Regions from separate parts of the Dyella japonica A8 genome, predicted to be linked through region 1. Evidence: predicted binding sites of a transcription regulator. Region 1 holds the regulator's gene; each other region holds the start of a gene.

The links. The regulator sigma-54, encoded in region 1, starts transcription at its own class of promoters, with help from an activator protein. The targets are predictions, from matches to a motif close to TGGCACGNGCNTTGC.
Region 2: a site for sigma-54 is predicted at 8,967-8,981, ahead of HY57_RS18675 (flagellar basal body-associated FliL family protein). Genes of this name have one in related genera too.
Region 3: a site for sigma-54 is predicted at 887-901, ahead of flgB (flagellar basal body rod protein FlgB). Genes of this name have one in related genera too.

The regions. Positions count from the first base shown of each region.
Region 1 is NZ_CP008884.1:1,808,006-1,818,271, reverse strand. Features, by position in the region: gene lptB (LPS export ABC transporter ATP-binding protein) at 1-577, shown strand, start outside; gene HY57_RS07430 (RNA polymerase factor sigma-54) at 703-2,184, shown strand; gene hpf (ribosome hibernation-promoting factor, HPF/YfiA family) at 2,473-2,796, shown strand; gene hprK (HPr(Ser) kinase/phosphatase) at 2,927-3,877, shown strand; gene rapZ (RNase adapter RapZ) at 3,881-4,777, shown strand; gene HY57_RS07410 (PTS sugar transporter subunit IIA) at 4,821-5,213, shown strand; gene HY57_RS07405 (HPr family phosphocarrier protein) at 5,206-5,475, shown strand; gene ptsP (phosphoenolpyruvate--protein phosphotransferase) at 5,631-7,361, shown strand; gene HY57_RS07395 (LysR family transcriptional regulator) at 7,474-8,352, opposite strand; gene HY57_RS07390 (YeiH family protein) at 8,440-9,465, shown strand; gene HY57_RS07385 (tetratricopeptide repeat protein) at 9,531-10,266, opposite strand, start outside.
Region 2 is NZ_CP008884.1:4,385,920-4,396,185, reverse strand. Features, by position in the region: gene HY57_RS18720 (sigma-54 dependent transcriptional regulator) at 1-426, shown strand, start outside; gene fliE (flagellar hook-basal body complex protein FliE) at 681-1,004, shown strand; gene fliF (flagellar basal-body MS-ring/collar protein FliF) at 1,055-2,755, shown strand; gene fliG (flagellar motor switch protein FliG) at 2,813-3,808, shown strand; gene HY57_RS18700 (flagellar assembly protein FliH) at 3,805-4,455, shown strand; gene fliI (flagellar protein export ATPase FliI) at 4,452-5,816, shown strand; gene fliJ (flagellar export protein FliJ) at 5,813-6,247, shown strand; gene HY57_RS21360 (flagellar hook-length control protein FliK) at 6,282-7,523, shown strand; gene HY57_RS18675 (flagellar basal body-associated FliL family protein) at 9,051-9,548, shown strand; gene fliM (flagellar motor switch protein FliM) at 9,562-10,266, shown strand, end outside.
Region 3 is NZ_CP008884.1:4,403,524-4,413,789, reverse strand. Features, by position in the region: gene flgB (flagellar basal body rod protein FlgB) at 940-1,341, shown strand; gene flgC (flagellar basal body rod protein FlgC) at 1,341-1,769, shown strand; gene HY57_RS18790 (flagellar hook assembly protein FlgD) at 1,787-2,461, shown strand; gene flgE (flagellar hook protein FlgE) at 2,496-3,713, shown strand; gene flgF (flagellar basal-body rod protein FlgF) at 3,739-4,479, shown strand; gene flgG (flagellar basal-body rod protein FlgG) at 4,663-5,448, shown strand; gene flgH (flagellar basal body L-ring protein FlgH) at 5,457-6,140, shown strand; gene HY57_RS18765 (flagellar basal body P-ring protein FlgI) at 6,140-7,309, shown strand; gene flgJ (flagellar assembly peptidoglycan hydrolase FlgJ) at 7,309-8,277, shown strand; gene flgK (flagellar hook-associated protein FlgK) at 8,296-10,170, shown strand; gene flgL (flagellar hook-associated protein FlgL) at 10,177-10,266, shown strand, end outside.

The sequences.
Region 1 (10,266 bases):
GGGCCTGATCGAAGCCGACGCCGGCGTCATCAAGCTGGACAAGCAGGACATCACCGGCCTGCCCATGCACCAGCGCGCCAAGCTCGGCATCGGCTACCTGCCCCAGGAAGCCTCGGTGTTCCGGCGCCTTACCGTCGCCGACAACATCATGGCGGTGCTGGAGCTGCGCGAAGGCTGGGACGAGAAGCGGCGCACCAACGAGCTGGAAAGCCTGCTGGACGAACTGAAGATTTCGCACATCGCCGACCAGAAGGGCATCAGCCTTTCCGGTGGCGAACGCCGCCGCGTGGAAATCGCCCGCGCACTGGCCGCACACCCGCGCTACATGCTGCTGGACGAACCGTTCGCGGGCGTCGACCCCATTTCGGTGGGCGAAATCCAGCGCATCGTCCGTCACCTCAAGGAGCGTGGCATCGGCGTGCTCATCACCGACCACAACGTGCGCGAGACGCTGGGCATCTGTGACCGCGCGTACATCCTCAACGACGGCGAGGTGCTTTCGCGTGGCACGCCGGCGCACATCCTGGCCGACGAAAAGGTCCGCGAGGTGTACCTGGGCCGTGAATTCCGCCTGTAACCCGGGCCGACCGGCCTAACTCGCAGGGATTAAACCTGAGGTAGTACGCGAATCGGCCTTCGACCTATGGCCGACCCCGGGGCCAGGAGTTAGGATGATCTTCACATTCATCCCGACCGCCTGGCATGAAACCCGGACTGCAGTTTCGCCTCAATCAGCAGCTCACGCTGACTCCACAGTTGCAGCAGGCGATTCGCCTCCTGCAGCTGTCGCAGCTTGAGCTTGAAGCGGAACTCCGTCAGATCGCCGAAAGCAATCCCCTGCTCGAGTTTTCCGACGACAACCCGGAAAACCTCGACGGCGACGAACGCGAGCCGATGGAGTCCATTCCCGTCGCCAGTTCGTCCAGCTCGACCAGCAGCAGCGATACCGTCGACGACGCCGAAGCCCCCGAATGGGGTGACGCCGACTCCGACGGCGGCAGCGACGATCCGGTCGACTTCTCCAACGGCAGCGGCGCCTCCTCGCGCAGCGGCAATGGCAACGCCGACGACGACGGTTTCGAACCGCAGAACGCCGCGCCGGAGACCTTGCAGGAACACCTGCTCTGGCAGCTCAACCTCACGCACATGAGCGTGCGCGACCGCACCATCGCCGCAGTGCTGATCGACGCGCTCAATCCCGATGGCTATCTCACCGAGAGCATGGAGTCGCTCATCGCCGCCCTGCCCGCCGATATCCGGGCGACGCAGGAGGAAGTGGAGTACGTGCGGCACATGCTGCAACGGTTCGATCCCACCGGCGTGGCCAGCGTGGATCTGCGCGATTGCCTTCGCGTGCAGCTCGAACAGTTCGCAGTGGACACGCCACAGCGCGAACTCGCCTTGCGCATCGTGGACGCGGAACTGGAACTGCTGGCGCGCAACGACATCGCGCGACTGGCCCGCAAGCTGCGCGCGAACGAAGACGACACCGCCGCCGCCGCCGTATTGATCCGAAGCCTCGACCCGCGCCCCGGCGCGGCGCTCGACGTCACGCCGGTGGAATACGTCGCCCCTGACGTCTATGCGCGCAAGGACGGCGGGCGCTGGCGCGTCAGCCTCAACCCGGACTGCCAACCGCGACTCGGGCTCAACCAGCACTACTGCGGGCTCATCGCCCAGGCACGCGGCACCGATGCGAGCTGGATGCGCGGCCAGCTGCAGGAAGCGCGCTGGCTCATCAAGAGCCTGGAATCGCGCGCGGAAACGCTGCTCAAGGTGGCCGAAGCCATCGTGCGCCGGCAAAGCGCCTTCCTCGACTACGGCCCCGAAGCCATGCACCCCCTGGTGCTGCGCGAAGTCGCCGAGGAAGTGGGCATGCACGAATCAACGATTTCACGTGTAACTACCCGCAAGTACATCCATACGCCGCGGGGCACGTTCGAGCTCAAGCACTTCTTCTCCAGCGGCGTGTCCACCGAAGACGGTGGCAGCGCCTCGGCCACCGCCATCCAGGCCATGCTGCGCAAGCTGGTCGATGCCGAGGACCCGCGCAAGCCGCTGTCCGACCAGGCCATCGCGGAGGAACTGCACCGCAAGGGCATTCAGGTTGCCCGACGCACCGTCGCCAAATACCGCGAAGCCATGCGTATTCCCAGCTCCAGCGAGCGCCAGCGCGCTGGCTGAACGCGCCTGCCCATTCACTGTGGCAAAGCGTCTCGGGAACTTGGCGGCAAAAAAGGCGTCCCCATACTCATGAGTGAGACGATCGGAAGGAAGCTGTCATGTCGAGCGCGTGAAGGTCTTTCTAACGCGAAGAAAACCTCATAGGCGCATAGTGACTTTCCCTGCTTGGCGAGGAGGCCGGAAAACCCATCCGAAAAACTACTGCTTTCAAAGGTGTGTCGGCCACGACATAAGCGACCGGCGCATCGACCCCAGCCGCACCCGCGGCAGTACTGAAGGAGGCGCAACATGCAAGTTCAGCTCAGCGGTCAGCAGATTGAAGTCACCCCGGCCCTTCGGGATCACGTGAACAGCCGGCTCGACCGCCTCACCCGCCTCGACGAACGCATTCTCGGCCTGAGCATCGTTCTTTCCGTGAACAAGCTTCAGCAGCGCGCCGAAGGCACGCTCTCCGTCACGGGCAGCACCCTGCACGCCGAAGCGCTTGAGAACGACATGTACGTCTCCATCGACGTCCTCTTCGACAAGCTGGTGACCCAGCTGCGCAAACACCGCGAGAAGATCTGCGACAAGCACCAGCGCGCTTCCCGCGACGAGCGCCTCTACGGCTGACCCACCCGGGCCCGCCCCTTCGCCGGGCGGGCCTTCCTCCCGCTTGTTCCCCCGATCCAAGGCATCCGCCGGTGTGAACTGGCACAATGTCCGCGCAGCCACCCTCTTCCGGCGGCGCAAAGGACAAGGCTTGGATAGGCTGACCGCCCGACAACTCTATGACAGCGTTCACGAGCGCATGGCCCTGCGCTGGGTTTCCGGCATGCGCGGCGAATCACGCGTGCTCGAGCAGGCCGCGACGACCACGCGCCGCCCATCGTTGATCGGCTATCTCAACGTCATCTATCCGAACAAGATCCAGATCATCGGTACCGAGGAGCTGAACTTCCTCGACAGCCTGGATTCGCGGCAGCGCTGGGAAGCGATCAACAAGATCGCCGCCTACCAGCCGGTGGCGATGATCGTCACCAAGGACCAGCCCATCCCCACCGATCTGCGCGAGGTGGCGGAGGAAACCAATACCCCGCTGTGGATCAGCTCCAAGCGCGGCCACGAGCTGCTGACCTGGATGCAGTACCACCTGGCGCGCACGCTGGCGCCCAAGATCACCCTGCACGGCGTGTTCCTGGAAGTGTTCTCCATCGGCGTGCTGATCACCGGCGAATCGGGCTCCGGCAAGAGCGAACTTGCGCTGGAACTGATCAGCCGCGGCCACCGCCTAGTGGCCGACGACGCCACCGAATTCACCCTGATCGCCCCCGACGTCATCGACGGCACTTGCCCCGAGCTGCTGCAGGATCTGCTGGAAGTGCGCGGCCTGGGCGTGCTGAACGTGCGCGAGATGTTCGGTCACACCGCGGTCAAGCCCTCCAAGTACCTTCGACTCGTCGTGCACCTGAAGCCCCTGCGCGAAGGGGAAGACACCGACGGGCTCACGCGCCTCACCGGTGATATCGGCCATCGCGAGATCTTCGAGGTGCCGGTGCCGATGATCACCATTCCCGTGGCACCCGGCCGCAACCTGGCCGTGCTGGTCGAGGCGGCCGTGCGCAACCATGTGCTCAAGAGCAAGGGCATCGACCCTGCCCAGACCTTCATCGACCGCCAGGCGCACCAGATGCGCCGGCTGCCTCCGTGGTGACCCATGAGCGAGACGACCTCCAGCGCCATCCAGCAGCCTGACGCGATCCACCTGATCGTGCTCACCGGCATGTCGGGCGGTGGCAAGACGGTAGCCCTGCGCGCGCTGGAAGACCTGGACTTCTACTGCGTCGACAACCTGCCGACCGTGCTGCTGCCGCAGCTGGTCGCCGCGGTGAGCCGGCACGTGGAAGGCAAGCGCCGCAACGTGGCGGTGGGCGTGGACGTGCGCAATCCCAGTGAAGACCTGCAGCGCATGCCGGCCATGCTGTCGGAGCTGGCCGCCGCTGGCGTGCACACCCACCTGATCTTCCTGGACTGCCGCGACGACGTGCTGATCAAGCGTTATTCGGAAACGCGCCGCCGCCACCCGCTGTCATCGCGACGCCTGTCGCTCGCCGATGCCATTGCCGAAGAACGCCGCCTGTTGCGCCCCTTGTCCGCCATCGCCGACAAGGTGATCGATTCCAGCGAACTGAACGTGCACCAGTTGCGCCGCCTGATCGCCACCGGCTACGCCGAGGCCACCGAAGGGCTGACGCTGATGTTCCAGTCGTTCGCGTTCCGCCGCGGCCTGCCGCTGGACGCGGATTTCGTGTTCGACGCGCGCTGCTTGCCCAACCCTCACTGGGATCCGAAGCTGCGCCCGCTGTCCGGCAAGGACGCAGGCGTGCGCGACTACCTGGAAGCCCAGCCGCTGGTCGCCGAGTACTTCGCGGACACGGCCCGCTGGCTCGACACGTGGTTGCCCCGCTTCGAGGCGGACGACCGCAGCTACGTCACCATCGCCATCGGCTGCACCGGCGGCCGCCACCGCTCGGTGTACCTGGTGGAGAAACTGGCCGCCCACTACCGCGCGCTGCGAAACGGCGTGCTTACCTTCCATCGCGAACTCGAGTGATAGCCATGCTGTCCATCCAAACGAAGCGGACCGGCTTGCCGTCATGAGCGTCGGCGTGCTGTTGATGACGCACGAGGCGGTCGGCCAGGCGCTGATCTCTGCCGCCCACCACGTGCTGCCCAAACTGCCCTTGCGGGTGGAAGCGGTCGAGGTGCCCCCGCATGAGGATCCCGACGTGATGCGTACGCTCACGGCCAGGCATGCGCGGGAACTTGACGAAGGCGACGGCGTGCTGGTGCTCGCCGACCTTTACGGCGCCACGCCCTGCAACATCGGGCTGTCGCTGGGCGCGCTCGGGGTTCGGTTGCGCTGCGTGTCGGGACTCAACCTCCCGATGCTGCTGCGCGTGCTCAATTACGCGGAAAAACCGCTGGACGAACTGGCGGAGATCGCCGCCAGTGGTGGCCGCGGAGGAATCTTCATCGACCATGCTTGAAAAAGAGATCGTTGTTTCCAACAAGCTGGGCCTGCACGCCCGCGCCTCGGCCAAGCTCGTGCAGCTCGTGCAGGGCTTCAAGTCCACCGTATGGCTGGTCAGCAAGGGTCGCGAAGTGAATGCGCAAAGCATCATGGGTGTGATGATGCTGGCCGCCGGCATCGGCACACCGCTGCTCGTGCGTGCCGACGGCCCGGACGAGCAGTCCGCGCTCGACGCCGTGGTGGCGCTGTTTGACCGCAAGTTCGACGAAGGAGCCTGAGTGGGCAAGGAGATGACACGCGTGCTTCACCCTGAGGCCGTATTCACGGCCCGGTGGGCTGCGTCGTGCCATCGTTTCCGGTCAGGAATCCACGCGTTGGCGGGATGCCGACGCCACGCGCGGCCGGACCGGCCGCTCCACCATGGAAGGCCCACATGAGACAGGTACTGACAGGCACCACCGCAGCGAGAGGCATGGCCCTGGGCCGTGCCCGCCTGGTGCAGCCCAGTCGCTACCTGGTCGACACGCGTCCACTCAACGAGGACGAAATCGACGTCGAACTGGAGCGCCTGCATCGCGCGCTGGATACCGCCCGCCAGGAACTGCGCGAGCTGCGCGGCAAGCTGCATGGTGCGCTCGCCCGCGAAGTGAACGAGTTCATCGACGCGCACAGCCTGCTGCTCGACGACCCGGAGCTGCTGCGCGGGCTGGATGACCTGGTACGCATTGGCCACTACCGTCCCGGTGCCGCGCTGAAGAAACAGCGCGACCGCCTGGCCGCCGTGTTCGAGGCGATGGACGATCCGTACCTGCGTTCGCGCAAAGAGGATGTCGACCAGGTCATCAGCCGCGTCATCTCCGCCCTGCAGCGCCAGACCAGCCGCGAAGAGCGCAAGCTGGCCGCGCGCGTGGGCGAGATCCTCATTGCCGACACCATTGCCCCTGCCGACATGGCCCACCTGGCCGGCGCCGGCCTGCTCGGCGTGGTGGCCAGTTCGGGCAGCCCGTATTCGCACAGCGCCATCCTGGCGCGCAGCCTCGACCTGCCCATGCTGGTGGGTGCGCGCGACGCGCTGTCGACCATCCACGATGACGACCTGATCCTGCTCGATGCCGAACGCGGCGAGGCCGTGGTGCATCCCACCGCGCAGGATCTGGCCCGCTACCGCGCCTGGCAGCGCGAGGCGGCACAGGAAGGCCGCCGCCTGGCCACACTGGCGAACGCGCCCACGCGCACCCGTGACGGCGTGGATATCCGCCTCTACGCCAACGCGGAAATGCCGCCCGACATCGCCATGGCCCGCGCCCGCGGCGCGGACGGCGTCGGCCTGTATCGCACCGAGTTCCTGTTCCTACGCCAGAAAGGCCTGCCCACCGAGGACGAGCAGTTCATCGCCTACCGCGACCTGGTGCTGGGCATGGGCGGCCTGCCCGTCACCATCCGCACGCTCGACCTCGGCGCCGACAAAGCCGATGCCGCGGGCCTGGTGATACGCGGCGAGGACAACCCCGCGCTGGGCGTGCGCGGCGTGCGCCTGTCGCTGCGCTACCCCGCGGTGTTCACCACGCAGATCCGCGCCATCCTGCGCGCCGCCTGCTACGGCCCGGTGCGCGTGCTGGTGCCGATGGTGACGCAGCCGGACGAGCTGATTGCGGTGCGCACCTTGTTCAAGCTCGCACGGCAGGAGTTGAAGCGCGAGAACATCGACCTGCCCGAAAAGCTGCAGCTGGGCGCGATGATCGAAGTGCCGGCGGCAGCGATCAACGTGCGAGCGTTGCTCGAACACGCCGACTTCCTCGCCATCGGCACGAATGACCTTGCGCAGTACGTGCTTGCCGCCGACCGTGGCAATGACGCGCTGGACAACATCTACAACCCGCTGCAGCCGGCACTGCTACGCCTGCTCGCCTACGTGATCACGGAAGGACGACGCGCGAAGAAAGCGGTAAGCCTGTGCGGCGAAATCGGCGGCGATGCGAACTTCACCGCGTTGCTGCTGGCGCTCGGGCTATGCGAGTTCAGCATGCACCCCAGCCAGCTGCTGCACGTGCGCGATCGCCTTATCTCGCTCGATCATGCCGCGCTTCGCGCGCAGGCGCCGCGCATCCTGCGTGCGCGAACGCACGAGGAAGCGGAAGCGCTGCTGGCCAGCATCACCGGCTGATCGTATTTCGCTTTTCTGTAGGAGCGCACTTGTGCGCGACCGTCGTGCGCCATGGTCACGACGAAGCGCTGCGGTCGCGCACAAGTGCGCTCCTACAGAGTGCGACGGGGCATTAACCCGCGCAAGCGAGAAACGCTTCGATCAACGCGCCGCGATAGCGCTGCCGATGCAGCAACAGCGACAGCTTGCGATGCAGGTCCAGGAACGGCGTGTGCAGCACTTTCAGCCGCCCGGCGGCGACCGCGTCGATCACGGACACTTCGGGAAGGCAGGCAATGCCGAGCCCGGCGATCACCGCCTGCTTGATGGCCTCCGCCTGATCCAGCTCCAGCACGGTTTCACCCGCAGGTAATGAAGACAGGGCCCGCTCGCTCAGGCTGCGCGTGGCCGAACCCGGTTCACGCAACACCCAGCGCGCCCCGGCGAAATCCTCCGGCTCCAGCCGCCGCTTGCGCGCCAACGGATGATCCGGCGAGGTGCACACCGCCAGCACGTCGTCGCGCCACGGGCGGACTTCCAGCGATGGATGCGCCACCGGCCCTTCGACACAGCCAAGCTCCAGCGCGTGATCGAGCATGGCCGCCACGATCTCCGCCGTGTTGGACACGCGCAGCCGGACCGACACATGCGGATGCGCCCGCACGAAGGCGCCCAGGAGCTCGCCGACCCGATAGTTGCCGACGGTATTGCTTGCGCCGACGCGCAACTCGCCACCCAGCTCGTCGACACCACCGCTGCCCACGCGGCCGAATTCGGCATAGCGCTCCAGCAACTCCTGCGCGAGTGGCAGCAATTCGCGCCCGCGGGTGTTGAGCCGCAGGCGCCCCCGTTCGCGAGCGAAGACAGTGGTATCCAGCTGCCGCTCCATTTCCGCCAGGGCCATGCTGGCGGCGGGCTGGGTAAGGTGCAGCGCCTCGGCGGCTGCCCGCACGCTGCCGAGGCGTGCGATTTGCACGAACACCTCGAGCTGGCGCGGGCTGATGTTGATCATCAGCTTATTTTATAACAATCATCAATAATTCAAAATTTTCTTGATGGATGGCGGAGCGGACAATGGCGCCCATTGCAGGAGAGCCCCGTGAACACCACCGCCATCGCCAGCCCGGCCACCCCTACCCTTTCCCAGCGCCTGCCCGGCCTTGGCCTATCCCTTCTGATCGCCCTGGCGGCACTGGGGCTGGGAAAGCTCGCCCCGCTGATCGGCGGCCCGGTGTTCGGCATCGTGCTGGGCATCCTGGTGCGCAACACGGTGGCGCCGGGCGCCCGCTATGCCCCGGGCATCCAGTTCGCCGGCAAGCAGGTGCTGCAGTGGTCGATCATTGCCTTGGGTTTCGGCCTGAGCCTGGACCAAGTCGCCAAGACGGGGCTGGAATCGCTGTCGGTGACGCTGGTGACCATCACGGTGGCCTTCCTCACCGCATGGCTGCTCGGCCGCTGGCTGAAGGTGCACGACAAGCTGAAGATCCTGATTGGCGTGGGCACGGCCATCTGCGGTGGCTCGGCCATTGCCGCGGTGACGCCCATCATCAAGCCGGACGAGCACGACACCGCCTTCGCGATTTCCACCATCTTTTTGTTCAACCTGGTCGCGGTGCTGCTGTTCCCCCTGCTGGGCCATCTGCTTCACCTGTCGGATCTCGGCTTTGGCCTGTGGGCGGGCACGGCGATCAACGACACCTCGTCGGTGGTGGCCGCCGGTTACAGCTTCAGCAAGGAGGCCGGTGACTACGCCACCATCGTCAAGCTGACGCGTGCCACGCTGATCATCCCGATCTGCCTGATCATCGCCTTCGCCACCGCCTGGAAGCAGAAGAAGCAGGGCGCCAGCGATTTCAGCCTGGCCCGCATCTTTCCCTGGTTCATCCTGTGGTTCCTGGTGGCCTCGGGCATTCGTACGGCAGGTCTGGTGCCGGTCGCGCTCCAGCCGCTGCTGCACATGGCCGCGGAGTTCCTGATCATCGTGGCGCTGACGGCCATCGGCCTGTCCGCCAACCTGCGCAAGATGGCTTCGACGGGTGCGCGCCCGATCCTGCTCGGCCTGGGCGTCTGGGCGGCGGTATCGGTGAGCAGTCTGCTGGTGCAGTTGGTCATCGGGCAGCTCTGACGGCAGCTCTGACGGCACCTCAGCGATACCAGGCCGGCAGGGAGGATCGCGGGCGGCGATGAAACTCAGCGTTGTTTCATCGCCTGCATATGCGCCACCAGCTCCTGCTTATTCGGATCGCCGCCGAACTTTGCCATGAAGTCCGCGATCGTCTGATCGAGTCCCTCGCGCGGTTGCTCCTTCTGGATGGTGGCGCGGTAGAACCATCCGCTCGCGCTGTCCGGCCTCAACTGCAGCAGTTTGTTGGTGGCGGCCCACCCCTTGTCCCAATCGTGGGTTTCGTCCACATAAAGGTGGCACAAGGCGTTGAGCGTCCAGCCATCGGAGGGATTCCGGCGCACGGCCTCCTCCAGATCATCCGCGGCCTGTTTCACGTCACCCGAAGCCCGGTACGCCATGCCACGCGCGACATAGGCATCCGGATCCTGCGGCCGCAGGCTCACCAGCGCCTTGCCCTCGGCCAGCGCCCATTCCTGCTGGCCGCTATCGGCCAGATCGAGCGCCCGGAGTATGCGCGGCTCGATGGCATCGCGACTGAAGCGGATTTCTTCGGAGCGATAGATCAGCGAGAGCGGAAGCGCGTGATGGTTGCGCGTCGACACGGCCGCACTGCGCAGCATGAGCCTTGGAGCGGCTTCATCGAACAGCTGCTGATAAACGTTCTTCGCCGCCGCGTAGAAGTCCTTTTGCGCCGTCGGTGACGCCCTGGGGTCATCAACGCGGACGCAGTTGCAGTCTTCTATGGCCTCGTCGCCACCGGTGCGCTGGGAAAGCAGTAGTCGCAGCAACGGGTTCTGGTCG
Region 2 (10,266 bases), 2.3 Mb from region 1:
GGTGCGCTGAACGCGCTGCACAACTATGCGTGGCCGGGCAACGTGCGCGAGCTCTACAACCTGGTCGAACGCCTGGCCATCCTCTATCCGCACGCCGAAGTGCGCGTGAACGACCTGCCGGAGAAATATCGCGGCCAGCAGATCGTCGAAGAAGTGCGCGGCGCGGCGCTGCTGTCCCTGATGACGGGTCATGCCGCGGTGATGACCGAGCCGATGGCGGTGTCCAGCGAGTCGCTGATGATGCTGCCTGAAGGCGGCCTCGACCTGAAGGATCACCTGGCCGACATCGAGGTGGGTCTGATCCGTCAAGCGCTTGACGTCACCGGTGGCGTCGTCGCGCATGCGGCGAAATTGCTGCGCATGCAGCGCACGACGCTGGTGGAAAAGCTGCGCAAGTACGGGTTGCAGCCGAGCCTGCAGGCGTAAAGGGTCTAACGGGCCAGCAGGCGTAAGAAATACGTCGCCTCTCCCTCACCGTCATTCCGGCGAAGGCCGGAATCCAGTGCCTTTACTTTGGTGATGGCGCAAAGCGATCCACAAGGCGAAGAGCAAAGGCACTGGATTCCGGCCTTCGCCGGAATGACGGTGAGGGAAATTACCGTGGCGTTGTTGGTGCGATGAAGCTGGCACGGGTTGTGCAATACCACCCCCAATTACTCGTCACGCGTTGGAATTCCGTCATGAGCCAAATCGACGTCAACAGCCTGCTGTCGCAGATGCGCCAGCTCTCCCTGCAGACCAAGCCGGTGGAGCAGTCCTTCACGGCGGCCGCGCCGGGGCAGATGGATTTTTCCAGCCTGCTGAAGAAGTCGATCTCTTCCGTGGCCGACGCGCAGATGGATGCCGGCAAGCAGGCGGCGAGTTTCGAGCGCGGTGACGACGGTGCCGATCTCGCGCGCACCATGGTGGCCATCAACAAGGCCGACCTGTCGTTGAACACGTTGACCCAGGTGAGGAACAAGCTGGTCGACGCGTACAACAACATCATGAACATGCCGGTCTGACCGGCTTTTGACCACGACGTCACTGCGTCCACTGAGCAAGAGCAGTCTTCATGGCCGATAACGCCCTAGCGACCACCGACGAAAAGCCCGGTTCTCGCCTGGATCTCAAGCAGCTCGCGCGCACGCCAGCTTCGCGGCAATTGCTGCTGCTGGTGGGTGTAGCCGCGGCCGTGGCCCTTGGCGTCGCCGTGGTGTTGTGGTCACGCGGCCCCAATTACGGCCTGCTGTATGCCGGCCTGGAACAGAAGGATGCCGCCGCCGTCACGCAGGCGCTGCAGGCATCGAACACGCCTTACACGCTGGGCGCGGACGGCAGCTCCATCATGGTGCCCGCGTCCGACCTGGCGGCGATTCGCCTCAAGCTCGCCTCGCAGGGCCTGCCGCAGGGCAGCGTAGCGACCGCGGCCGCGCCCGGTGGCGATTCGCCATTCGGCATGAGCGACCTCGCCGAGCGCACGCGTTACCAGCAGATGCTGGAAACCGACCTGGGCAACACCATTGCCGGCCTACAGTCGGTGCGCGCCGCGCGTGTGCACCTGGCCTTGCCCAAGCCGTCGGCCTTCATCCGCGACAACAAGGAAGCCAGCGCCTCGGTGCTGGTGACGCTGTATCCCGGGCGCCAGCTCGATGCGAGCCAGGTGGCGGCGATCGTGCATCTGGTCGCGTCCAGCGTGCCCAATCTCGATCCCAAGCAAGTCTCGGTGGTCGACCAGCAGGGCCAACTGCTCACCACCACCGATCCGGGCAGTGCCAGCGCCGTGGGCGACTCGCGCCTGCGCCTGGCCACCCGCATCGAGAACACCTATGCGCAGCGCATCGAAGAATTGCTGACGCCGCTGGTCGGCCCCGGCAAGGTGCGTGCGCAGGTCTACGCCGATCTCGACTTCAGCGAAACCGAGAAGGCGACGGAAACCTTCGGCCACGACCATCCGGCGCTGCGCAGCGAACAGACCAACAGCGAACAGCATGTGGGCGAAGCCAATGACGCCGGCGTGCCGGGCGCGTTGAGCAATCAGCCGCCGAACACCGTGGCGCAGCCGACCGCGGCCAAGCCCAATGCAGGCAAAGGCGCAAAGACAGCGGCAACGGCGCAGAGCAGTGGCCCCAGCGATACCACCAGCAGCGCCACGCGCAATTACGAGCTGGACCGCACCATCAGTCATGTCAGCGATCCCGCCGGGCGGCTCGCGCGGCTCACCGTGGCGGTGGTGCTGGACAACAAGAGCGTGGCCGGCGACAAGGGCGCGCCCAAGAGCGTGCCGTTCACGCCGCAGGAGCTGGAACACCTCACCACGCTGACGCGCAACGCCGTGGGCTACAACGAAGCCCGTGGCGACAGTGTCAGTGTGATCAACCAGCCGTTCCACCAGGATCCGAACGCCAACCTCGAGGCGCCCTCGCAACCGTTCTGGGAGCGCCCGGGCATGCTCGACCTGATCAAGCAGGCCGCCGGCATCCTGGTGGCGCTGCTGGTGGCTTTCGGCCTGCTGCGCCCGTTGCTGCGCGGACTGTCGCGCGCCCCGATACCCGGGCGCGAGCTGGCCGTCGCCGGGGCGGGTGGCCCCGGCGCGCCCACCATCTCGGTGCGCGTGGACGACAAGGACGATATGGACGAACCGGTTCGCCTCGGCGGCGTGCCGCCCCAGCTGGCCTATGAGCAGCGCATCGGCATCGCGCGCCGCATGGTCAGTGAGAACCCCAAGCAAGTGGCGCAGGTGGTCAAGAGTTGGGTGGGCGAGGATGGCGGCTGATCTGACATCGCAGGGCATCCCTGGCGGACGAAACGAATCATGAAGGCAGACACGCAAATCAACGGCGCGCAGCGCGCGGCCATCCTGCTGCTCACCCTGGGCGAGCAGGATGCGGCCGAAGTGCTCAAGCACCTCAGTGCACGCGACGTGCAGGCAGTGGGCACGGCCATGGCCAGCCTCACCAATGTCACGCGCGAGCAGGTCGAGGTCGTGCTCGAGCGCCTCAACGAGGACATGGGCCGCCATACCTCGCTGGGCGTCGGCACCGAGGAATACATCCGCAAGATCCTGGTCAACGCGCTGGGCGAGAACAAGGCGGGCGGCCTGATCGACCGCATCCTGCTCGGCCGCAGCAGCAAGGGCCTGGAATCGCTGAAGTGGATGGAAAGCCGCGCCATTGCCGAGATGATCGGCCAGGAACACCCGCAGATCATCGCGCTGGTGCTGGCGCACCTCGAGCCGGACCAGGCGGCCGAAGTCATCGGCTACCTGCCGCCGCGCACGCGCAGCGATGCGGTGATGCGCATCGCCACGCTCGACGGCGTGCAGCCGCACGCGCTGAACGAGCTGGACGAAATCATGGAGCGCCAGTTCGCCGGCGGCAACACCAAGAAGCTCAAGTCCGCCAGCGTCGGCGGCCTGAAGGCGGCGGCCAATATCCTCAACGCGATGGAAACCAGCCGCGAGAACGAACTGATGGCGGCCATCCGCACCCACGATTCGGGCCTCAGCGGACGCATCGAGGAACTGATGTTCGTGTTCGAAGACCTGGGCGACCTGGACGACCGCAGCATGCAGACGCTGCTGCGCGAAGTGCCGACGGCGCGCCTGGTCACCGCGCTGAAGGGCGCCGAGCCCGGCGTGCGCGAGAAGATTTTTGCCAATATGTCCAAGCGCGCCGCCGACATGCTGCGAGACGACCTGGAAGTGTCCGGCCCCGTGCGCCTCAGCGAAGTCGACGCGGCGCAGAAGGAAGTGCTCGGCATCGCGCGCAAGCTGGCCGATTCGGGCGCGATCAACCTCTCAGGCTCGGGTGACGAGCTGGTCGCATGAGCGCCGTGATGAACCGGGACAACCTCCTCGCTTTCGAACGCTGGCTGCCGCCCGAAGTGGGTGAGCCGGTCGCAGCCGAGCCGGTGGCTGCCGAACCGGTGCAGCAGCCGACCGTGCGTGAACTGGAGGCACTGGAACAGCAGGCGCGCGAGGAAGGCTATGCCGCGGGGCTCGAGCAGGGCCTGGCGGAAGCCCGTGCCCTGCTGCAGGAGCGCGCACAGCGCCTGGACGATTTGCTGGCATCCGCAGCCCGTCCCCTGCGCAGCATGGACGACATGGTGGAGCTCGAACTGACGCGCCTGGCCATGACCGTGGCGCGCCAGGTGCTGGCGCACGAGCTGCGCACCGCGCCGGACCTGGTGGTGGAAGCCGTGCGCCAGGCCGCGTTGGCGCTGCCTTCGGCGTCAGGCAACCTGCGTGTACGGCTGCACCCGGATGATCTTGCCTTGCTGCGCTCCCTCGACATGGTGGAGTCGCACTGGCAGCTGCTGCCCGACAACAGCCTGCAGCGTGGCGATTGCATGCTCGAAAGCGAGCGTTCGCGCCTCGATGCGCGCATCGAAACCCGCCTTGCCGCTGTCGTCGATGCCGTGCTCGGCGCCGAAGCCGAGGAAACCGACGAGGATGCCGACGAGGTACGCGGATGAACGCGCAGCGGGATCCCTCGCGCAGCGCGTTGTGGCAGGAACGTCTTGCCCGCCGGCGCCAGCGCGCGCTGGGAACGCGCACGCTCACCGTGGAAGGCCGCCTGCGCCGCGTGGTCGGCCTCACCCTGGAAGCGGAAGGATGTGAGGCGCCACTGGGTGCGCGCTGCATGGTCACCACCGCCGATGGCAGCGAGCTGGATACCGAAGTGGTCGGCTTTGCCGATGAACGCCTGCTATTGATGCCAGTGACCGAGATGCACGGCGTGCTGCCCAATGCACGCGTGCGTCCCTGCGCGCATACGGGCGGGCTGCCGGTAGGGCTGGCCTTGCTGGGGCGCGTGGTCGGTGCCGATGGCGTGCCGCTGGATGGCCTCGGGCCGCTCGACGTCGACGAACACGCGCTGCTCAAGAACGAACCGATCAACCCGATGGCGCGCAAGCCCATCGACACGCCGCTGGATACTGGCGTGCGTGCGATCAATTCACTGCTCACCGTGGGGCGCGGCCAGCGTCTGGGCCTGTTCGCCGGCTCCGGCGTGGGCAAGTCGACCCTGCTCGGCATGATGACGCGCTACACCGACGCCGACGTGGTGGTGGTGGGCCTGATCGGCGAGCGCGGTCGCGAAGTGAAGGAATTCGTCGAACACACACTGGGGCCAGAAGGTCGCGCCCGCGCGGTGATCGTTGCCGCACCCGCCGACGCGCCGCCGCTTAAGCGCCTGCGTGGTGCGCAGTACGCCACGGCGATCGCCGAGTGGTTCCGCGATCGGGGTCAACGCGTACTGCTGCTGATGGACTCGATCACGCGCTATGCTCAGGCGCAGCGCGAGATCGCGCTCGCCATCGGCGAACCGCCGGCCACCAAGGGATATCCGCCGTCCGTGTTCGCCATGCTGCCTGCGCTGGTCGAACGCGCCGGCAACGATGCGGAAGGGCGGGGCTCCATCACCGCGTTCTACACCGTGCTCACCGAGGGCGACGACTACCGCCACGATCCCATCGCGGACGCGTCACGCGCCATTCTGGACGGTCATATCGTGCTCTCGCGCGACCTTGCCGAGGCGGGCCACTATCCCGCCATCGACGTCGAAGCCTCGATCAGCCGCGTCATGCCCGCCGTGGTGCAGCGCGAACACCTGCGCGCCGCGCAACGCTTCCGCCAGGTCTATTCGGCGTACCGCCAGCAGCGCGACCTGATTGCCGTGGGTGCCTACCAGAAGGGTTCCGATCCGCAGGTGGACCACGCCATTGCCATGTGGCCGAGGCTGCGCGACTTCCTGCAGCAGGAGGTGGATGCGCCGACCACGCTGGCCGATGCCATCGGTTCGCTTGAAACGCTGACCGCCGGAGGTACGCCGTGAAGTCCCGCGCGAACCGCCTGCAGCCCGCCGCCGACCTGGCGCACGAACGACAGGAAGCGGCCATGCAACGTCTGGCCGAGCAGCAGCAGAAGCTCGCCAAAGCCGAGCAGCAGCTGGAAGAGCTGCAGAAGTACCGTGCCGAGTACGCCCAGACGCAGGGCGGCGTGAGCGTGAGCGCACTGCTCAACCGTCGCCAGTTCGTCGAGCGCATCGACCAGGTCATCGCCCAGCAGGTCAACGAAGTGACCCGCCAGCGCCGCAACCTGGACGGTGTACGCCACCAGTGGCGCGAAGCCCACGCCCGCGAACAGGCGCTCGGCAGCGTGATCGACCGGTATCGCGAGCAGGAGCGCAAGAGCGAGGAGCGTCGCGAGCAAGCCGAGATCGACGAGCGCATGCAATACCGCCGCCCGACCAGGGGTTTGCCGTGACCCCGTCCAAGACCGCCTCCCCGGAGATCGCTCCATGACGCCTTCCACCGCCCTGATGGCGAACCTGGCACCGGCCCCGAGCGCGCCCGCCAGCGCGCCAGCCAGCGATGCGAGCCAGGCATCGTCGAATGCCGCGAGCAACACGTTCAGCACGCCGCTGCAACAGGCGCATCAGCAACTGGCGCGACAGAGCGAGCCGGCGCGCCCCGCATCGCCAAAGCCGGCGTCGGCGTTGTCGTCATCCTCTTCCTCTTCCTCTTCCTCTTCCTCTTCTTCGCAGGTGCAGGCCAGCGGCAAGTCGAACCATGACAAGGTCGACGACACGGCAGCGGCCGCCGCATCAGGTGCCGCCGCCGCGATGCTGGCCTTGCTCGGCCAGAGCGTGCCGGCATCGGCTTCCGCGTCCACGGTTTCCACGAGCGACGGCGATGCTTCCACAGGCGCCACCGACGCAGTGAGCGGTGCCGGCACGTCGGCCGCCGCGACCTTGCCGGCTTCCGCGACGATCTCGCTGCTTGGCGCGATGCAGGGCGCGGCCCCGGCCAAGGCCGGCGATGCGAACGAGTTCACCAAGGCCATGGATGGCATCAAAGACAAGAGCCTGTTCTTGCTGGGGCAGAACGCGGATGACGGCGATGACGCCGCAGGCCAGGCCACGACGGATACAGGCGCAGCCGCAAAAGGCGATGCGTTGGCCAGCGCCCTGCAGGCGCTGACGACCTCGTCGCCATCAAGCCAGAAGGACAGCAGCGATCCGCTCGAGGCGCTGAAAAACCTCACCGCCGCGGCCATGCCGGCACAGGCGCAACCCAACATCGCCACGACGCCCGCGCCGCATGTGCTGACCATGCAGTCAACGGTTGGCACACCGGCGTTTGGCCAGGAACTGAGCCAGCAGGTGACGTGGCTTGGGGGCCAGGATGTGAAGGAGGCACGCATCCGTCTGCACCCGGAAGATCTCGGCGAGCTGGACGTGAAGGTGAGCGTGAAGCAGGACCACGTGGACGTGGCCTTCATCGCGCAGCATCCGCAGGCGGTGCACGCCGTGCAGCAGACCTTGAGTCAGCTCGACGCCATGCTCGCGCACCATGGTCTGTCGCTGGGGCAGGCACAGGTGGGGCAGGGGAATTCGGGGCAGGGCTCGTCCGCGCAGCCGGGCGGTTCTTCGGGGACTTCGTCGGGTGGCGAGAGTGGATTGGCGGAAGGTTTGGGTGAGGTGGTTTCCGCGGTGTCGCCCATTGGGAAGGTGGTGGGGTTGGTGGATATGTTTGCCTGATTTTTTTCTCTCTCTTCCTTGGGTAGGCGGGAGAGGCCGTGGACGGTTGCGGCTTGAAGGAGCAAGGGGAGGCTGAGGCATCGCCACTTTCATGGTGGTGACGGGCCCATCTAGCCTCACGTTTTCATAAGAGCCGTCATCCCGGCGCACCCCGAAAAGGGGGCAAGCGCCAGAGGCGCTTTTCAACAGCCGCATGGCTGGTTATCCAGTTTCTGTAGTGGCGGGTCGTCGCCTCATGCGCTCCCGCGACCTGGCCGCCTACGCGGCGGGCGTTCCGACCTCCTGCCGGAGGCCGGGTCACTTTTCTTTGCTTGCCCAAAGAAAAGTAACCCAAAGAAAGGGCCCCCCGGATGACGCGCCTTCCGGGCGTTGCCCGGAAGGTTCGCGGCCGGGTTGCGGGGTTTGTCGACAGGGCATCCTGCCCTGACGACAAACTGGCCGGCATCCTTGCCGGCCACCCTTCGGGCTATTCCTCCACCCGCCCGCCGCGTCATACGGGGACCCGGGAGATCAAGAGCCAGAGCCAAGAGCCAAGAGCCAAGAGCCAAGAGCCAAGAGCCAAGAGCCAAGAGCCAAGAGCCAAAAGCCAAAGCGAGAGCTCGAGGCGTCAGCGGAGCACTCCAAGATGGCGGATACCTTGTGGGAGCGCACCCTGTGCGCGACTGGGGCGTGTCGTAGTCACCGCTCCGTTAGGTTGTCGCGCACAGGGTGCGCTCCCACAGAAAAGAGAAAAGCGGGCGGGCGTGCGGGTTCATCGGGGCAGAAGCGAAGCGAGGCGCCGCTTTAAGTCCTCATCGCCATGGCGCGTTGCGAAACGCTTGGAGGTACCCGCTGTGTAGAGGCGGAGGTTGCCATGCAGCAACGTTCCTCGACCGTTCGGGTTTATCCCATCGGAATGCTGCCAGTTCTGGCTCTCTAGGCCATTTTCTTTGGGTTACTTTTCTTTTGGGCCAGCAAAAGAAAAGTGACTCGGCCTTCGGCAGAAGGTCGAAACGCCCGCGGCGTAAGCGGCCAGATCGCGGGATCGCACGAGTCGACGACCGACCACTACCGAAACTGGATCCCGGCCTGCGCCGGGATGACGGGTAGGAAGGGTGCGGCAAGAGTGTCCCCTCACTCCAATCCTTGCCTTGCCTCGCCTCGCCTCGCCTTGCGTCGTCGCGCCGCGGCCCGCTAAACCATCGCGATCCACAGCCACTTCCCCGCGTACCCCAGCAGGCAAAGCGGCGCCCCGCGAGCGCGAGCAAGGCAATCCGCCTACAGGCCCCCAACGCGAGAAAGCCAGTTCGCCCCCAGGCGAAACCACCCAAACCCCGCCCCGCGCGACAACCTTCCGACAGCCGCCATCCCCCCGTCGCGCCCACTCTCCGACACGCGTCAAGAAAGCGCCGCCACCTCCTGCCGATCCACCGCAAACCCCGTCACACCAAGGCTTCCCAAGGATGGCACGCCGCTTGCTATCAAAGGGCATGCGCCACCCCGTAGCGAGTGGCAGACGTCTGGTAATCGATAGGGAACCACATTCGCATGGCTCAGAACGAGCAAGCAGAAACCACGGCCGGGACGCCCAAGAAGGGTTCCAACAAGGTCGTGATCATCATGGGCGTGGCGATGGTCGCCATGGCCGGCGTGTCCGGCTACCTGGTGATGAACGCGCGCAGCGCACATGGCGGTGCCCCAGAAGAACCGAAGGTGGTGATGTCCAAGCAGGAGCAGTACCTGACGATGGACCCGCCGTTCGTCGTCAACTTCAAGGACGACCAGTCGATGCGCTTTCTGCAGGTCGGCGTGAGTCTGATGTCGCATGACGCCGCCGCGCTGGCCGCCGCCAAGGACGCCGATCCGGTGATCCGCAACGCGCTGGTCATGCTGTTCAGCAGCCAGGACTACACCATCCTCAGCGACGCCGCCGGCAAGCAGAAGTTGCAGGCGCAGGCGCTGGATGCCGTGCGCAAGATTCTCGAGAAGCGCCTGGGTCGCCCGGGCGTGGAAGCGTTGTACTTCACCAGCTTCGTGATGCAGTAACGGAATCGCGGCGATGAGCGACCTGCTTTCACAGGAAGAAATCGATGCCCTGCTCGACGGCGTGGAAGGTGGCGCGGTCGAGACGGGTAACGACGAACCCTTGCCGCCCGATGCGGTCATTTCGTATGACTTCACTCAGCAGGACCGCATCGTGCGCGGTCGCCTGCCGACGCTGGAAATGGTCAACGACCGCTTCGCCCGCTTCTTCCGCACCGCCGTCTTCGGCGTGCTGCGCAAGACCTGCGAGGTGTCGGTGCTCGGCGTGAAGATGCTCAAGTTCGCCGAGTACGTGCATGGCCTGGCCGTGCCGAGCAACCTGAACCTGGTACGCATCAAGCCGCTGCGCGGCACGGCGCTGGTGGTGATGGAGCCGCGCCTGGTGTTCACCGTGATCGACAATTTCTTCGGTGGCGACGGCCGTTTCCACGCACGCATCGAAGGTCGCGACTTCACGCCCACCGAGAATCGCGTCATCCAGATCATGCTGGCCGAGCTGTTCACCTCGATGGTGGAAGCCTGGGCGCCGGTGCTGCCACTCAACTTCGAATACCTCAATTCCGAGATCAACCCGCAGTTCGCCAACATTGTCAGCCCCACCGAAACGGTGGTGGTGTCGAAGTTCCACATCGAACTCGATGGCGGCGGCGGCGAAGTGCACCTGACCCTGCCGTACGCCATGGTCGAGCCGATCCGCACGCTGCTCGATGCCGGCGTGCAG
Region 3 (10,266 bases), 2.2 Mb from region 1:
CAAGAGCTAAGAGCCAAAAGCCAAAAGCCAAAAGCCAAAAGCCAAAGCGAGAGCTCGAGGCGTCAGCGGAGCACTCCAAGATGGCGGATACCTTGTGGGAGCGCACCCTGTGCGCGACTGGGGCGTCTCGTAGTCACCGCTCCGTTAGGTTGTCGCGCACAGGGTGCGCTCCCACAGAAAAGAGAAAAGCGGGCGGGCGTGCGGGTCCATCAGGGCCGAAGCGAAGCGAGGGGCTGCTTTAAGTCCTCATCGCCATGGCGCGTTGCGAAGCGCTTGGCACTACCCGCTGTGTAGAGGCGAAGGTAGCTAAGCAACGATCTGCCTCACGCGTTCGGGCTTATCCCAGCAGAATGCTGCCAGCTCTGGCTCTTCAGGCCATTTTCTTTGGGTTACTTTCGACGCGAAGCTAGTCCCCGTGGGATCTTTTGGGCCAGCAAAAAGAAAAGTGACTCGGCCTTCGGCAGAAGGTCGAAACGCCCGCTGCGTAAGCGGCCCGATCGCGGGATCGCACGATGCGACGACCGACCACGACAGAAACTGGATGACCAGCCTTCGGCTGTTGTGAAGCGCCTCCGGCCTGCGCCGGGATGACGGTTCTTTTGAAACCTTGAGGCGAGCACCCATCCGTCACCTCTGCACATACTCTCTCTCTGCCCCAGCCCTGCGGCCATCCATAGCTGCTCTCCGCGCACCCCTATGAGGAGACGGGCCAAGCCCTCGGCACCGTCACGACAAGCCATCCCCGGGCCCTGACAAACCCCCCGTCAGGAACCCGCTACACCCCGCGTCGACTTTCCGACATCCCCACCCAATCCCCTCACGCGCCACCCCCACAAAACCGGACAAACCCAGCAACCACGCGGCCTCCCAGCCGCCCCGCAAACCGTGGCACGCAAATTGCTCAAACCCATCCCGCGGCCCCTGCCGCAGGAGTGAGCGATGAGTTCCATCAACGACAACCTGTTCGGTCTCCACACCCAGGCACTGGACCTGTGGCAGAAGCGCAGTGAGGTGCTGGCGAGCAATCTCGCCAATGCCGACACCCCGGGTTACCTCGCGCGCGACGTCGATTTCAAGCAGGCATTGGCCAGCGCCAGCGGCACCAGCAGCGCGTTGCCGATGACGATCACGCAGCAGGGCCAGATCGATCCGCAGGCACAGTCCGCGCAGAAGCTGGCATATCGCACGCCCACGCAGCCGTCGATGGACGGCAACACCGTGGATACCCAGGTCGAGCAGGCCAACTTCGCCGCCAATGGCGTGCATTACCAGGCCAGTCTTTCCTTCATCACCGCGCAGATCCACATGCTGCGCACGGCCATCACCGGAGGCCAGGGCTGATGTCACTGTTCAAGATTTTCGATGTCGCGGGCTCGGGCATGGCAGCACAGTCGCTGCGGCTCAACACCGTAGCCAGCAACCTTGCCAACGCCGACAGCGTGTCCAGCACGCCGGAGGGGGCGTATCGCGCCAAGGAACCGTTGTTCTCCGCCGTGCAGAAGGCCGTTGGCGGTGCGAAAACCGCCGAGGCGGACAGCGCCGTCGGCGTGCAGGTGAAGGGCGTGACCGAAAGCCAGGCCGACGTGCAGGCGCGCTATGAGCCTGGCAACCCGATGGCGGACGGGACGGGCTACGTCTACGGCAGCAACGTCAATCCCATCGACGAGCTGGTGAACATGATCACCGCATCGCGTTCGTACCAGAACAATGTCGAGGCGATGAACACCACCAAGCAGCTGATGGTCAAGACCCTCGACCTCGGCAAGTAAGCCGGGAGGAAACCCACGTGTCCACGATTCCCAGCACTACCAATACCGGCAGCACCGGCGCGACCAGCACCTCGAGCGCGAACTCGTCGCTGTCGAGCAGTATGTCGCAGGCCGACTTCCTCAAGTTGATGACGGCCCAGCTGAAGGCGCAGGACCCGACCAATCCGGTCGACAACTCGCAGTTCGTTTCGCAGATGGCGCAGTTCAGCCAGCTCTCGGCGACGCAGCAGCTGGATACCGACCTGCAGTCGCTCGCAACCAGCGTCAACACGTCGATGCAGACCTCGCAGGTGCTCAGTTCATCGAACCTGGTGAATCGCCAGGTGCTGGTGCCGGGCAGCTCCACCACCTATGACGGCAGCGACGCGGTGAAGGGCGCGGTGAACGTGACCAGCGCCACCAGCGTCAACGTGCAGGTGGTGGACGGCAACGGCAACGTGATCCGCAATATTCCGCTGGGCGCGCAGAACGCGGGCCTCGCGCAGTTCAGCTGGGACGGCAAGGACGACAACGGCAATGCCGTGGCCGCCGGCACGTACACCCTCAAGGCGGCCAGTGGCAGCACCGCGCTCAGTACCTATGTCGCCGGCACGGTGACGGGCGTGGGCTATGGCGGCAGTTCGCTGGGCACGTACCTGCAGGTTTCGGGCGTGGGCGGCGTGCCGCTCAGCCAGGTGGCACAGATTCTCTGACGCTTCGCGCGTCCACTCCAAAGAGGAATAGAACATGGCACTCAATACGGCGCTCAGCGGCATCAACGCGGCCCAGTCCGATCTCAACGTCATCTCCAACAACATCGCCAACGCCAACACCACCGGCTTCAAGGGTTCGCGCGCGGAGTTCGCGGACATCTACGCGGTGACCGGCCTGAACATCAACTCCACCGCGGTGGGCAGCGGCGTGCGCCTGCAGGAAGTGGCCCAGCAGTTCAACCAGGGCGACATCCAGACCACCAACAACAGCCTTGACCTGGCCATCAGCGGCAACGGCTTCTTCGTGGTGAACAACGGCAGCGGCGTGCAGTACACGCGCGCCGGTGATTTCCAGAAGAACCCGAACGGCTACATCACCACGCCCGATGGCGCGCATCTGCAGATGTACCCGGCCAATGGTGCCGGTGGTTTCGACAGCAGCACGCTGACCGATTTCAACTGGGTCACCGCGCAGAGCAACGCCACGGCCACCTCGACCATCACCATGACGTCGAACCTGCCGGCGAGCGCCAGCGTGCCGGCCAATGCCTTCAGTACCACCGATTCCACCAGCTACAACGCCGCCGCGCCGGTGACCGTGTACGACTCGCAGGGCGGTTCGCACCAGGCGACGATCTACTACGTGAAGACCGGCACCAACACCTGGAACGCCAACCTCTACGTGGACGGCCAGAGCGCGGGTACGCAACCGCTGACCTTTGACGCTACCGGCAAGCTGGCCACGCCGAGCAACGGCAAGCTGGCCTTCAACAGCGTGAACCTGGCCAACGGTTCCTCGCCGATGACGCTGTCGCTCAACGTGGCCAACACCACGCAGTACGGCACGGACTATTCCGCCGGCACTATCCAGCAGAACGGCTTCGAGGCCGGCACGCTGTCGAGCATCGACATCGACAGCAAGGGCGTGATCACCGCCTATTACTCCAACAACCAGAGCACGCAGATCGGCCAGGTGGCGATTGCCAACTTCGCCAACGTGCAGGGCCTGCGCCAGCTGGGCAACACCACCTGGGCAGCCAGCACGGATTCCGGCCCGGCGGTGATGGGCACGGCGAGCGTGGGGCAGTTCGGCACCATCCAGTCGGGTGCGCTGGAAAGCTCCAACACCGCCGACACCACCGCGCAGCTGGTGAACATGATCCAGGCGCAGCGCGACTACCAGGCCAATGCCCAGGTGCTGTCGACCGACAACACGCTGGCTTCGGCGCTGTTCAACGCTGTTTCCCGTTAATCACCCGCGATAGCGAAGGGCAGCCATGGATCGTTCCGTCTACGTCGCGATGACCGGGGCCACGCAGATCATGCGTGCCCAGGAAGCGGTGAGCCACAACCTGGCCAACACGTCCACGGTCGGCTTCAAGAGCGAGCTCTCCGCCTTCCAGAGCGTGCCGGTGCTGGGCGAAGGCCAGCCGGCGCGCATCAATGCGGTGACGCACGGCATCGGCCAGAGCAGCGCGCAGGGTTCGCCGGTCAACACCGGGCGCGCGCTGGATATCTCCGTGCGCGGCGATGGTTTCATCGCCGTGCAGGCGCCGGACGGCTCGGAAGCCTATACGCGCGCCGGCGATCTTCAGCTCACCGCCGATGGTGCGTTGACCGATGCGAAGGGCAACCCGGTGATGGGTGGTTCCGGCCCCATCACCATTCCGCCGGCCACGGACATCAGCGTCGGCTCTGACGGCACCATCTCCACGGTGCCGCAGGGGCAGGGCGCCAACTCCATTTCGCAGATCGATCGCATCAAGCTGGTCAAGCCCGACATCACGCAGATGTCGCAGGGTTCCGATGGCCTGATGCACATGAACGACGGCAGCACGGCGGCGATCGACGACAACGTCACCATCGCCTCGGGTGAACTGGAAGGCAGCAACGTCAATCCATCGGCGGAGCTGGTGAAGATGATCGCGCTCTCGCGCCAGTACGACATGCAGGTGAAGTCCATCAAGACCTCTGAGGACAACGCCGATGCCAGCCTCAAGCTGATGCAGGCCAATTAAGTGCGGCTGATGAAACGACCAGGAACCCCGAAGGTTTTGATCGTCATTCCCGCGAAGGCGGGAATCCAGTGCCTTAGACCTCAACGAGCTTGAAGACACTGGATTCCCGCCTTCGCGGGAATGACGAGCTTGAAGTGTGACGGGATGTTGTTAGCGGCTCTCAGCCTTTTTCAGGAGTAACCGATGTTCTCTTCCCTCTGGATCGCCAAGACCGGCCTTGACGCGCAGCAGACGCGCATGGACGTGATCTCCAACAACCTGGCCAACGCCAACACCACGGCGTTCAAGAGCTCGCGCGCCTCGTTCCAGGACCTGATGTACCAGAACAAGGGGCAGCCGGGTGGGCAGACCACCGAGCAGACCGTGTCGCCCTCGGGCCTGATGCTGGGCACCGGTGTGCGCGTGGTGGCCAACGAGAAGCTGTTCACCGAAGGCAGCGTCACGCAGACCGGCAACTCGCTGGACGTGGCCATCCAGGGGCGTGGCTTCCTGCAGGTGAGCATGCCCGACGGCACCGTGGCCTATACGCGCGACGGCTCCCTGCATACCGATCCCAACGGCCAGCTGGTGACCTCGGACGGCTACCCGCTGGAGCCGGCCATCACCGTGCCGCCGAACGTGCAGAGCCTGACCATCGGTACCGACGGCACCGTGTCGGCGACGACCAATTCGTCGGCTACGCCGCAGACGCTGGGCACGCTGCAACTGGCGGACTTCATCAACCCCGCCGGCCTCCAGCCGATGGGCCAGAACCTTTATCAGGAAACCGCCTCCAGCGGTGCGCCGCAAACCGGCCAGCCCGCACTCAACGGCATGGGGTCGCTGCTGCAGGGTTCGCTCGAATCCTCCAACGTCAACGTGGTGGCCGAGATGGTCAACATGATCGAGACGCAGCGCACCTACGAGATGAATTCCAAGGCGATCAGCAGCACCGACCAGATGCTGCAAGACTTGACCGACAAGATGTGAGAACCGCCATGTCGTCCTTCCGTTCCCTTCCTCGCATCGGCGTCGTGCTGGCTCTGGCCATGCTGTCGGGCTGCGGCATGCAGCCGACGCACGACGATCACCAGTGGGCGGCCACCATGCCGGCGGAGCAGAGCGCTGCGCCGCCGACCGACGGCTCGATCTACCACGCCGACCAGGGCATGGAGCTGTTCAACGACGCGCGTGCGCACCGTGTGGGCGACATCCTCACCATCACGCTGGTGGAAAGCACGCAGGCGTCCAAGAAGGCCACCACCAACACGAGCAAGAAGGACGCAAGCACCATCTCCTCGCCGACCATTCTTGGTCATGCGCTCAAGGTCGGCGGCAAGACGGCGGACAGCAGCCTCAATGCCAACCGCGCGTTCGACGGCAGCGGCGACAGCAGCCAAAGCAACCAGCTCTCCGGATCGATCACGGTGACGGTGGCGCAGCGTCTTTCCAACGGCAACCTGATGGTGCGTGGCGAGAAGATGGTCACCATCAACCAGGGGCAGGAACAGATCCGTATCGCCGGCATCGTGCGTCCGCAGGACATCCTGCAGGACAACAGCGTGCCGTCCACGCGCGTGGCCGACGCGCAGATCGGTTACACCGGCAAGGGTGCACTGGCCGATGCGAATACGCAGGGCTGGCTGTCGCGCTTCTTCAGCTCGAAGTGGATGCCGTACTGATGAACATCCGTCGCCATGTCACCCATGCCGCGCTGGTCCGCACGCGCGAGCGCGTGGCCCATGCCCTGAGCGCCGCGGCCATCGTGCTGTGCGCGTGTTTCTCGGTGAACCAGCCCGCGCACGCGGACAAGATCCGCGACCTGGTGCAGGTCGGTGGCGTGCGCAGCAACCAGCTGATCGGTTACGGCCTGGTGGTGGGCCTGGACGGTAGCGGTGACCAGACCACGCAGGCACCGTTCACCACGCAAAGTCTGGAAAACATGCTGGTGCAGTTCGGCATCACGGTACCGGCCAATGTGCGGCCACAGCTGAAGAACGCGGCGGCGGTCACGGTGACCGCGCAGTTGCCGCCGTTCGCCAAGCCCGGCCAGGTCATCGACGTCACCGTGGCCTCCATCGGCAACGCCAAGAGCATCCGTGGCGGCGAGCTGCTGATGACCCCGCTGCGCGGTGCGGACGGCAACGTCTATGCCATGGCGCAGGGCAGCGTGGTGGTGGGCGGCATCACCGCGTCGGGCAAGAGCGGCTCCAGCGTGCAGGTGAACATTTCCGCGAGCGGCCGCATTCCCAACGGTGCGTCAGTCGAACGCGCGGTGGTCTCGTCGTTTTCCAACGGCGGCGACCTGGTGCTCAACCTCAACACGGCGGACTTCACCACGGCCACGCGCATCGCCGAGGCGGTGAATCGCACCTATGGCGCGGGCACGGCCAATGCGATGGACGGCGGCTCGGTGAGCGTGCGCGGCCCGCAGGATCCCAGCCAGCGGGTGGCGTGGATGGGCGCTATCCAGAATATCGACGTGACGCCGGGCGACGCGCCAGCGCGCGTGGTGGTCAACTCCCGTACCGGCACCGTGGTGATCGGCGCGGACGTGCGCGTGACGCCGGCCGCCGTGGCGCACGGTTCCATCCAGGTGACCATTTCCGAGAACCCGCAGGTATCCCAGCCCGGGCCCTTCAGCAAGGGTGGCCAGACGGTGGTGGTGCCGCAGAGTGACGTGCAGGTCAGCGAAGACGGCGCCCATATGTTCAAGTTCGGCCCGGGCACCAACCTCGACACCATCGTGCGCGCGGTGAACCAGGTGGGCGCCTCGCCGACCGACCTCATTTCCATCCTGCAGGCGCTCAAGCAGGCCGGCGCGCTCCATGCGGAGCTGGTGGTGATCTGATGGCTATCCCGGGGGACGCCGCCAAAAGCCTGAACACCTGGACCGACCTGTCCGGGTTTTCGGCACTGCGCCAAACCGCGCAGAGCGATGCCAAGGCGGCGTTGCCGGCGGTGGCCAAGCAGTTCGAGTCGATCTTCACGCAGATGATGCTGAAGTCGATGCGCGATGCCAGCAGCGGCGACGGCCTGATGGACAGCGACGCCGGCAACCAGTGGCGCGACATGTTCGACCAGCAGCTGTCCGTGCAGTTGTCGCAGGGCGGCCATGGCATCGGCATCGCGCAGATGCTGGTGAAGCAACTCGGTGGTGCGCTGGGCGGCTCGTCGGACGGCGCCACCGGCGCCAGTGCCAACGCCGCCAGCGGCGATGGCTGGCAGCAGCGGCTCCATTCGGTGGCCAGCGCGGTGACATCCACGGGCGAGAAGGTGCTCAAGCTCCTGCCCAAGGATGCCGAGGAATTCGTCAGGCAGCTGGCCCCCTACGCCCAGCAGGCCGCCCAGAAGCTGGGCGTGTCCGTGCGCGCCGTACTGGCGCAGGCGGCGCTGGAAACGCAGTGGGGCAAGCACCTGCCCACGCATTCCAATGGCAACACCAGCAACAACCTGTTCGGCATGAAGGCCGGCAGCAGCTGGGACGGCGACAAGGTGAGCGTGAAGACCCTGGAATTCGAAGGTGGCGTGCCGGTGCAGAAGCACGCGCAGTTCCGCTCTTATGACAACCCGGGCCAGTCGTTCAACGACTACGCCCAGCTCATTTCCGACAACCCGCGTTACGCCAGGGCACTGAACCATGGCGAGGACGTGGTCGGCTTCGCCAAGGGCCTGGTCAGCGGCGGCTATGCCACCGACCCGGCCTATGCCCAGAAGATCATCGCGATCGCCAACAGCCCCCAGATGCGTGACGCACTCGACGCTATCAGGGAGGGCGCCCTCAAGAATGTGGGCAGCCAGCCGAATCCCTCCGAGTGAAACGTCCCGGAATGACCCATGTCTAATCTCCTCAGCATCGGCGCCTCAGGGCTCAATGCCGCACAGGTGGCGCTGACCACCGTCGGCAACAACATCAGCAACGTCAACACGACGGGCTATAGCCGGCAGACGGTGGTGCAGACCGAGGCGATCTCGCAGAGCGGCGGCGGGCTCACCATCGGCAGCGGCGTCGACGTGCAGTCGGTGCAGCGTGCCTACAGCGACTTCCTGACCTCGGCGCTGTGGACCGCCAACTCGGGGATGCAGCGAGCCACCTCGACCAACAACCTGGCGACCACGCTGAACAGCGCGCTCAGTGCCAGCGGCAACCTGCAGGGCGCGCTGGACAGCTTCTACGGCGGTTTCAGCACGGTGGCGAACACGCCCGGCGTGGCGTCCAGCCGCCAGTCGCTATTGGGCAGCGCGGGCCAGATGGTCACGGTGTTCAATACGCTGAGTCAGCAGTTCACCGCGCAGCTGAGCCAGGTGAACGCGCAGATCAGCACCACGGTGAACAGCATCAACACCGTGGCGAGCAACCTGGCGAGCATCAACAGTAAGATCCATGCGGCCGGCAACAGCGTACCCAACGACCTGCTGGACCAGCGCGACAACCTGGTGCAGACGCTGTCGGGCTACATGGGCGTTTCCGCCTTTGTGCAGAGCGACAACACCATCAGCGTGTACGGCTCCAGCGGACAGGCGCTGGTGAGCGGCGACAAGTCGTTCGCCCTGCAGACCGCCCCCAACCAGTACGATGCCTCGCGCACCGAGGTGGTCGACAGCACCGGCACCGTGGTCAGCGGCAAGCTGAGCGGCGGCACGCTGGGCGCGTTGCTCGACTACCGCAGCAACGTGCTGGACAGCGTGCAGAACCAGCTCGGCCAGGCCGCCGTGGCGCTGTCCACCAGCGTCAACACCCAGCAGGCCAAGGGCCTGGACCTCAACGGCAAACAGGGCGGCCCGATGTTCAGCGTGCCCGCGCCGACGGTGCTGACCAGCAACCTCAACAAGGGCAGTGCGAGCGTCTCGGCCAGCATCAGCAATGTGTCCCAGCTCACCGGCTCCGACTACACGCTGAGTTACGACGGCAGCAAGTGGAACCTGGCGACCACTTCCGGGCAGAACGTGCCGATGACGGCCAACCCGGATGGCACCTATTCCGCCGATGGCATGACGTTGTCGCTTTCGGGCACGGCGCAGGCGGGCGACAGCTTTCAGATCCAGCCCACGCGCCAGGCCGCCAGCGGCCTCACGCTGGTGATGACCGATCCCAACGGCATCGCTGCTGCCGCGGCACTGAGCGCCACCGCGGCCACCAGCAATACCGGTACCGGCAGCATCAGCGCCGTGACGGTGACCGACCCCACCAACGCAGCCTTGCTCAGCGGCGCTACCGTCAGCTTCCCGTCGGCCAACAGTTACCAGGTGACGAATAACGCGGGCACCGTACTGGCCAGCGGCAGTTATGCGGCGGGGCAGACCATCAGCGCCAATGGCTGGAGCGTGACGCCTTCGGGCACACCGGCCGCGAACGACAAGTTCACCATCGGCGCGAACAGCAATGGCCTCAACGACACCAGCAACGCACTGGCGCTGGCGGGGCTGGCCGATACCAAGATCCTGAATGGCGGCACGCAGTCGGTGATCGACTCCTACGGCACGCTCACCACCAGCATCGGCACGGTGGGCAGCCAGGCAGCAAGCAACCTCACCACGCAAACCAGCCTGTACAACCAGGCCATGTCCGCGCAGCAGAGCGTGTCGGGCGTGAACCTCGATGAAGAGGCGGCCAGCATGGTCAAGTACCAGCAAGCTTACCAGGCCTCCGCGCAGGTGATCTCCACCGCGCAGACGATTTTCAGCAGTTTGATCACCGCGCTGCACGGGTAAAGAGCCATGCGTCTCTCAACGAGTTGGATGTACCAGCAATCGCTCAACACCATGATCAGCCAGCAGACGGCGCTGGCGGCGACCCAGAACGAGGTG